Chroococcidiopsis sp. TS-821: one gene and its partners. The protein of the gene in region 1 interacts with the protein of each later gene in a pairwise test. Links are inferred from orthologs where the notes say so. Each region holds a gene or a part of one and is shown in the gene's direction. Other genes may lie near its edges. The genes, in order: ftsZ, rlmN and B1A85_RS12495.

Region 1 (2,970 bases):
ATCAAAGTAAAAATTGTTGATTTTCTTTAAAAGAAGACGACCAAGATGCATTTTTGTATTTTTTAATTAAGTTGACAAGGAAAATAGTGTAGGCTAGTTTTTGGCAGCGTTTCGCCTTCTCAATCATCGTCGAAAGCCGCCGAGCGATCAAACGAACAACTGTATAGTAGTACAGGAAAACGTAAAAGCTATTTGAAAGCAAAGCCAACGACATGACAAGATTTAACAGCAAGTCTCACGAACCAACTGCCAACTCATCGCTAATCAAAGGAGCGTGACAATCCCACTAATTAAGCTTGTTTCATCAGAACTGTTAGCTTGACACTTTGACTCGAAAAGTAGATAACCTACAAAGGTGGAAGTTATTAACCCTATTAATTAGGTTCAACTCAATCAATTGTTAAAACTTAATACGCAACCGCAAGTACTTTGCTATGAGATTTGCTATTTATCAGCAAACCCAATATTATTCCGATTAGGAACACTCATTAGAAGAACGAGTAATCTGCCTACACTTACGTTTTTTATAAATCACTGCATTAATTGGATTATTGTATTGACTCTATTTACACTAGTAACAATATTAATTTCTTGCAATAGAGCGACATTTACAGTCATACCGCAGATCGATGGCAGAGTCAGAGGCGGTCAACCTATAGTAGACTCTTAGCCGAATCACATCTAAAAAGTTGTTTACATACCCTTGTTCATGCCAATGGTGCTTAATAGTAAAAGAGAGCGTAGCGATCAAAGCTCACAATCTGCAGGACAGCCAAGCTATTCACTGACTGTCAACTCGAACAACCCTTTTAACTCTTCAGGAATTCATTTTGGGCAGAATTACGATTCCAAAGGAGTTCCTGAACCAGACAGTCAATTCGATGATATTGTGCCAGGTCGAGTTGCCAATATTAAAGTTATTGGTGTTGGTGGAGGAGGTGGCAATGCAGTTAACCGGATGATTGCTAGCGAAGTGAGCGGTATTGAGTTTTGGTCAATCAATACAGATGCTCAGGCTTTAACAAATACATCAGCAAATCGGCGGTTACAAATTGGACAAAAGCTAACGCGCGGTCTAGGCGCAGGTGGTAATCCGGCGATTGGTCAAAAAGCTGCTGAAGAATCACGCGAGGAAATTGCTGCAGCTTTAGAAAATGCTGACCTTGTATTTATTACTGCAGGTATGGGCGGTGGGACAGGAACTGGTGCAGCACCAATCGTAGCAGAAGTCGCAAAAGAATTAGGCGCACTGACTGTTGGAGTGATTACGCGTCCTTTTATGTTTGAAGGGCGGCGGCGTACTGCACAAGCTGAACAGGGGATCGAGGCACTGCAAAGCCGCGTCGATACGCTAATTGTCATCCCCAACGATAAACTGCTATCTGTTATTTCAGAGCAAACGCCGGTACAAGAAGCTTTTCGGATTGCGGATGATATCCTCCGGCAGGGCGTACAAGGAATTTCTGATATTATCACCATCCCAGGGTTAGTAAACGTTGACTTTGCAGATGTCCGCGCCATTATGGCAGACGCAGGTTCAGCGTTGATGGGAATTGGCATTGGTTCTGGCAAATCGCGCGCTAGAGAAGCCGCAAACGCAGCAATTTCGTCGCCGCTTCTCGAATCATCAATCGAGGGAGCCAAAGGCGTCGTTTTTAATATTACTGGCGGTCACGATTTAACTTTACACGAAGTCAATGCCGCAGCGGAAACAATTTATGAAGTCGTAGACCCCAACGCCAATATTATTTTTGGTGCCGTTATTGACGAAAAACTACAAGGTGAAATACGAATTACAGTAATTGCTACAGGATTTTCTACAGAAACTACCGCTGAATCACAAGCAAGTGCGCGAGTCATCTCCAAGCCGCAACCACAAGCTACACCAAGTGCGCCATCTTCTCCCACAATTGAGATAGAAACTGTAGAAAAGCCAGGTTTAGATATTCCTGAGTTTCTTCAAAGAAGGCGCAATCCTCGGTCTTGAGACGAAGCGTAGACGTTAAAGCCGCGTCTACGCCCCCACCGCTTTTAACTCCAGCCACTGAATGACCTGTTCGCCCAAGCGAATGTCTTCTAGGCGATCGATTTCCCGAATACCTGTGGGACTTGTGACGTTGACTTCGGTGAGGTAACCGCCAATCACATCGATTCCCACAAAATACAAGCCGTCTTGGTGCAATTTCTTCGCGATATCGGCGCACATTGATTGCTCGCGCTCAGTGATGCCAATTTGAGCCACAGTTCCGCCTGCTGCCATATTGTTGCGAAACTCATTTCCTGAAGACAGTCGATTGAGCGCGCCTATGGGTTTACCATCAAGGAGAATAATTCTTTTATCACCTTCTTTGGCAGCAGGTAGGTAAGTTTGTACCATAACGGGTACGCTGCCTTGCAAGGTACTCAACTCAACCATCGAGTTAAAATTGCGATCGCTAGCTTCTAAATAGAGAATTCCTTCTCCTGCTTTGTTTCCCAAAGGCTTAAGAATTGCTGCACCTTGTGCCTCGACAAACTCGCGAATTGTTTGTTTGTCAGAACTAACAATTGTCTCTGGAATCCAGTCAGTAAATTGTAGCGCGTACATCTTTTCATTGGCGGCTCTGATTCCTTGGGGATCGTTGATCACTAAAGTTTTGGCAGGATCGATGTAATCTAAAATATACGTCGCATACAGGTAGGAAACCGTTACCGGCGGATCGGTGCGCATGAAAACAGCGTCCATGCTTTCTAAGGGTGCGAAAGTGCGATCGCTCAACTCAAACCAAGGATTTTCCGCAACCCACCGTCCTTGCACGAGTTGTACAGGTTTTAGCTGCACTCGTTCTAACACAGCCCAAGCTTTACCTGCTACGACACTCAAAAGATTTGCTTGCGTTATCCAAACCGCATGACCGAGGGCTTGTGCGGCTTCCATCAAAGCGATACTCGTGTCGTGCCCTGGATCGAGCTGCGCAATGGGATCAATAA
Region 2 (2,947 bases), 630 kb from region 1 along the record:
CTCGTACATCTCTCACGAATAAAGTGATTAACAACGCAAATACCATCAAATTCCACAGCGATTCATACAAAAAGGTGGGATGGAAGTAAGCGAAATTGGCAAATTCTGGCGGACGCATTTCGGGAGGGATATACAGTCTCCAAGGTAGATTTGTTGGATTTCCAAAAGCTTCGGAGTTGAAAAAATTACCCCAACGACCAATTGCCTGCCCTAAAATGAGTGAGGGGGCGACTAAATCGGCTAACTGCCAAAACGAAACTCGCCGGATGCGTGCGAAAATCAGCGCAGCCAGCAAACCACCAATAATTGCTCCGTGAATGGCAATTCCTCCTTGCCAAATCGCAATAATCCGCTCAGGATTCTGCGCGTATTCTGACCACTCAAATAAGACATAGTATAAACGCGCAGCAGGTATTGCGCCAATAACTAACCAAATTGCTAAGTCACCGATTAAATCTGGATTGACTTTGCGTTGCTTCGCGAGATACTGCGAAAGCGTAATGCCAATTAATACAGCTGAAGCGATAAGTAAACCATACCAGCGGATTGTGATTGGTCCAATATTAATAAAAATAGGACCTGGAGAAGCAAACTGAGCCAGTAAGTGGGAAGCTAGTAACATTAGCAACACCCAGAAACGATCGTTACCAGATCATCATACGAGGGGCTAGGGGTAGAGAGCTAGGAAGTAGAAATTACGTTAACGTCGTATAAGCGCCTAAATCTCCCACTCGTGAAGACTTTACAGGGTGGAAAGACTTGGTTCGCGCGATTACAGGGGTAGATTGTCCCCTTAGACACCGCTTTTTAACTTAAAATTTCAAATTTGATGATGAGTAGTCAAAGCACAAAGCAAACGCTAGAGACAACAATACCAATTACTGCACCGCAACAACTTTTGGGTCTAAGTTTAGCCGAGTTGACTGACTGGGTAGTTTCTCAAGGACAACCAGCGTATCGCGGGCGACAGCTATATGAGTGGATTTACAAAAAAGGCGCGCGATCGCTTGACGTAATTTCTGTTTTCCCCAAAACATGGCGGGCGGCGATTGCTGATGTTTCCATTGGGCGATCGCAAATTTACTATCGTTCGGTTGCGCCGGATGAAACCGTTAAGTATCTGCTACAGCTGAGTGATGGAAAAATTATCGAAACTGTCGGTATTCCTACCAAAAAGCGTCTCACAGTTTGCGTTTCTACGCAAGTCGGTTGCCCGATGGCGTGCGATTTTTGCGCGACAGGAAAAGGCGGCTTTATGCGTAACCTAGGGGTACATGAAATTATCGACCAAGTTTTAACTGTTCAAGAAGACTGGCAACGCCGCGTTAGCCATATCGTGTTTATGGGAATGGGCGAACCGTTGCTCAATACCGCCAATGTTGTTGCAGCTATCAAATCATTAAATCAAGACGTTGGAATTGGACAGCGTGGAATCACAATTTCTACGGTCGGTATTCCTGGACATATCGCACGCTTAGCACAGCATCAACTCCAAGTGACTCTGGCTGTTAGCCTTCACGCTGCCAATCAAGCGTTACGCGAAAAACTAATTCCGAGTGCGCGTTATTACCCTTTAGAAAATTTAATCGACGAGTGTTATCAATACGTACAAATTACTGGTCGCCGAATTACTTTTGAATATATTCTCCTTGCTGGAGTAAATGATAGTACAAAACAAGCAGCCGAGTTAGCTCAGCTGCTGCGCGGGTTTCAAACTCACGTGAATTTAATCCCTTACAACCCCATTCGGGAAGCGGACTACCAGCGTCCCACTTTTCGCGGAATTCAAGCTTTTGTTGACGTCTTGCATCAACATCAAATTGCGGTTAGCGTGCGTTACTCGCGTGGTTTGGAGGCTGATGCTGCTTGTGGGCAATTGCGGGCAGCGCAGGCTTAAACGCTGCGCGTCAACACCTGGCGCGTAAGCTTCTACTACTTTCCCTGTTACAGCACACGTTACCATCAAGTAATCGCAGCAGGAGCATTGTGTCCGAATCAACCGACTTTGAGGTAGGTGATGGCGTTCTCCCTCACTGCCGCAGTTTGGACACCGAATTTTTTGTACAAGCATCTTAAACCTCTCGAAGCAAGCAGTTTTGAAAAGGAAAGAAAAATTAACTTGGAAATACAACGAACATACAGGACTAAACAAAAAGCAACAAATCTTAAATTTTTAGCTAAATTGCGATCTCTACACCTTAGGAAGATGTTTCTCCTTTATTTAGCTTGCCATTACATTATCAAAGTTGTCATATAACCTAGGGGATAGAAAGTAACAAACCATTTTGATTTTACTTTTGTTTTTGCTGATCCCCGTCTATATTTCTTCTACATTGTACTGTTTTAATCTAATTTAGCTAGATATTTAATTTTAAATTCAACTTTAATTACATGACTAGACGAAGACTGTTGTCTGCATAACAAAGCAACCTCTAATCTGCCTTATGGTGGAGCTTTCGCTATCCATATTTAACATTTACTTAAGATTTCAGTTCTGCCGAAAGATAGATTAACGAGTAACAAAAAGCTGACAATGCCGACGAGGAAAACATCGGCACTCATCAACACCGTAGAGTTGATTTCAGATGTTTTCTATCTTAAGAAGGATGAAAATAATTATAAATTTCTTGAGCTAGGTGCGAACCAATTCCTGGTGCGGCGGCTAATTGTTCCGGAGTAGCCTGACGAATATAGTCAATCGAACGGAAATGGGCAAGTAGCTGTTTTTGGCGGTGGTAACCCAAGCCAGGAATTTCATCTAAACGCGATCGCCGTAACTTATCACTACGCTGCTGGCGGTGGAACGTGACAGCAAAACGGTGAGCTTCATCGCGCAAGCGCCGTAGTAATTGTACTCCTGGTTGTTCAGCTTCAGTAAGTAGCGGCTGCGATTCGCCTGGTAAAAAGATTTCTTCGCGCTGCTTGGCAAGGCTAACGACGCGCAACT
Region 3 (2,978 bases), on another replicon or contig:
AGTTTTCTTTGAAGGACGCGACGTGACAAACCTCAAAGGTCGTCCTTTACAACAACTCCGGCGCGAGATGCAAATTATTTTTCAAAATCCCTTCAGTTCGCTCGATCCGCGCATGAAAATTGGTGATGCAGTGATGGAACCACTCGTCATTCATGCTGCAGGTCAATCGCCTCGTCAACGCCGCGATCGCGCCGCTTATTTATTAGAACGTGTAGGCATCGACCCGAAACAAATGAACCGCTATCCGCATCAATTTTCTGGCGGTCAACGTCAACGCATTTGCATTGCCAGAGCACTTGCACTCAATCCTAAGTTTATTATTTGCGATGAATCGGTGTCATCGCTCGATGTCTCAGTACAAGCGCAAGTTTTGAATTTGTTGAAAGAACTGCAAGCCGAGTTTAACCTGACGTATATTTTTATTTCGCATGACTTAAGCGTTGTCAAGTTTATGAGCGATCGCATCTTAGTCATGAATCGCGGACAAATCGTCGAGCAAGGCGCCGCCGAAGAAATTTACCGCGATCCAAAAGAAGAATATACGCGATCGCTGATTGCTTCAATCCCAACAGGAAGGCACAATCGAATTGCTTTGCGCCCTACGTTAAATCGGGTAATCGGTAATGGGTAATGGTTTATTACTGACTATCGTGATTATCCCCGTTCCCAATCGCCAATTACCAGTTATCAGTTTTCAGATGATATTTAGTTTCACAGACTACTTACAATTAAAAATAAAAAAGAATTCATTTCGACTAGACTCAAAACACTAGACGTAATACAATCCTGCACGACTAGACATCTTCATTTCGGCTGGACAAGAATTTATTGCTCGTTGGGGAGTGAAAGGCGTGGCTTTTTTAGGTTTCTTTAATCGGTTCTCGTTATCAAAAGATATGGGTATTGACCTTGGTACTGCCAATACCCTGGTATATGTGTCTGGTAAAGGTATTGTTTTACAAGAACCTTCGGTGATTGCAATCGACAAAAATGGCAAAATGCCACCAGCCGTAGGTGAAGAAGCTAAACGCATGATGGGTCGCACGCCTGGAAACGTTACTGTCACGCGTCCTTTACGTGACGGAGTGATTGCTGATTTTGATACTGCTGAACTCATGCTCAAGCATTTTATCCAACGCGTACACGAAGGTCGCATTGTCTCCCCGCGCATGGTAATTGGTATTCCTACAGGTGTGACAGGTGTCGAACGACGCGCGCTGATGGATGCTGCAACGCAAGCTGGTGCAAGAGATGTGTTTTTGATTGAAGAACCCGTAGCCGCTGCGATTGGGGCGGGAATTCCTGTCACCGAAGCCGTTGGAAATATGATTATCGATATTGGTGGCGGGACAACAGAAGTCGCAGTGCTGAGTCTTTTTGGCACGGTTGTGAGTGAATCAGTACGCGTTGCAGGCGATGAACTCAATGAGGCGATCGTGCAGTACATGAAGAAAATTTACAACTTGGTCATTGGCGAACGTACCGCTGAGGAAATTAAAATTCGCATTGGTTCGGCATATCCTACACGTAATGATGAAGAAAACGTCATGGAAGTGCGCGGGTTGCACTTGCTATCCGGTTTACCTCGGACTGTGACGATCAAAGAACCAGAAATTCGCGAAAGCATGATCGAACCGCTGTCTACGATTATTGAAGCAGTAAAACGAACGCTCGAACGCACCCCGCCCGAACTTGCTGCTGATATTGTCGATCGTGGCATTGTCCTTGCAGGAGGCGGAGCGTTACTCAAAGGGATAGATACGTTAATTAGTCACGAAACAGGAATTCCTACTCATATTGCCGCAGATCCCCTTAGCTGCGTTGTATTGGGAACCGGTCGAGTTTTAGAGAAATTTAAACAAATGGAACCTGTATTTAGCGCGCGATCGCGTACGATTTAAATTAAAGGGGTCAGAGGTCAGAGCTCAGGGAATTTCCCTAATACTAAATTTGATAATCTTCTTGATCGCACTTTGTTGATTTGTGCAATACCTATGAGAAGAAATATCATAAGGTTAAGGGACAGGATTTGCCAATAACCCTGACCGCTCCTACATTGCGACAGCAAGGATGATTGCAACACAAATGCAAAATTTGCCCCTTGATCTGACCCTAACCCCCGACCTCTTCCTAATATCTACACAGTAATCACCCTTCGAGGATATAACAGAAAACGTTTCCTCCTACAACCGAATTAGAAGCTAAAAGCTGACGGCAAAACTATGTATATCATTCGTCGCTGGTGGGAGCGCTATGCTCTTACACTAGTGCTCGTAAGTCTGTCTTTCGGAACTGCCTGGACAATCCGCCATACTCAGGGAGCAATTGTGCTTGAAGTTTACCAGATGCTAACGCGTCCCTTTCAGTCGAACCCAAGTCAAGTGCTACACCTGCGCGATGCCAGAATTCAAGAACTCGAAACGCGCGTCGCTGAACTGGAAACTCAAAACCAACAGCTTGAGAAATTACTAGGATATGTCAATAACACTTACAAAAATCTCAGTTCGTCACAAGCGGCGATCGCCGCCCCCGTGATTGGTCGCAGTGCAGATCAATGGTGGCAACAAATCACTCTAGGACGTGGTAGCCAAGCCGGAATCGAAGTTGGTCATGTTGTCACTGCCCCTGGTGGACTCGTTGGTCGAGTCATAAGTGTTGCGCCGCATACGAGTCGCGTACTGTTAATTAGCGATCCTAGCAGTCAATTAGGTGTAACGATTAGCCGCAGCCGTTTTATGGGATTTTTACGCGGACAGTCGGCGAACCATGCAGTAATGCAGTTTTTTGATAAGGTACCCGATGTACGTCCAGGAGATATGGTAGTGACATCGCCCTATAGCCAAATTTTCCCCGCAGGTATACCTGTAGGACGCGTTGAGTCGATTAACCTCCAAAAAAGTCCAGCCCCAGAAGCAATAATTACTCTATCTGCACCCATGTCTCACCTCGAATGGGTTATTGTTTCAACGCAAAAAGAC

What was found.
Region 2: the proteins of ftsZ (region 1) and rlmN interact in binary tests that used the Escherichia coli proteins (3 or more experiments, as listed by UniProt). The link is inferred for Chroococcidiopsis sp. TS-821 from one-to-one orthologs.
Region 3: the proteins of ftsZ (region 1) and B1A85_RS12495 interact in binary tests that used the Escherichia coli proteins (3 or more experiments, as listed by UniProt). The link is inferred for Chroococcidiopsis sp. TS-821 from one-to-one orthologs.

Annotation. Positions count from the first base shown.
Region 1 is NZ_MVDI01000001.1:1,214,036-1,217,005, forward strand. Bases 46-2,851 are described here. They hold ftsZ (cell division protein FtsZ), read left to right. Parts: upstream 46-715; coding sequence 716-1,987; downstream 1,988-2,851. Other genes in these bases: gshB (glutathione synthase), read right to left, coding at 2,015-2,851. Also shown: more of gshB, read right to left, coding at 2,852-2,970. UniProt on the Escherichia coli protein: Essential cell division protein that forms a contractile ring structure (Z ring) at the future cell division site. The regulation of the ring assembly controls the timing and the location of cell division.
Region 2 is NZ_MVDI01000001.1:587,019-589,965, forward strand. Bases 82-2,864 are described here. They hold rlmN (23S rRNA (adenine(2503)-C(2))-methyltransferase RlmN), read left to right. Parts: upstream 82-832; coding sequence 833-1,897; downstream 1,898-2,864. Other genes in these bases: lgt (prolipoprotein diacylglyceryl transferase), read right to left, coding at 82-622; uvrC (excinuclease ABC subunit UvrC), read right to left, coding at 2,598-2,864. In the rest of the region: more of lgt, read right to left, coding at 1-81; more of uvrC, read right to left, coding at 2,865-2,947.
Region 3 is NZ_MVDI01000003.1:469,963-472,940, forward strand. What follows is about bases 85-2,898. They hold B1A85_RS12495 (rod shape-determining protein), read left to right. Parts: upstream 85-896; coding sequence 897-1,901; downstream 1,902-2,898. Other genes in these bases: B1A85_RS12490 (ABC transporter ATP-binding protein), read left to right, coding at 85-631; mreC (rod shape-determining protein MreC), read left to right, coding at 2,223-2,898. Also shown: more of B1A85_RS12490, read left to right, coding at 1-84; more of mreC, read left to right, coding at 2,899-2,978. UniProt on the Escherichia coli protein: Forms membrane-associated dynamic filaments that are essential for cell shape determination. Acts by regulating cell wall synthesis and cell elongation, and thus cell shape.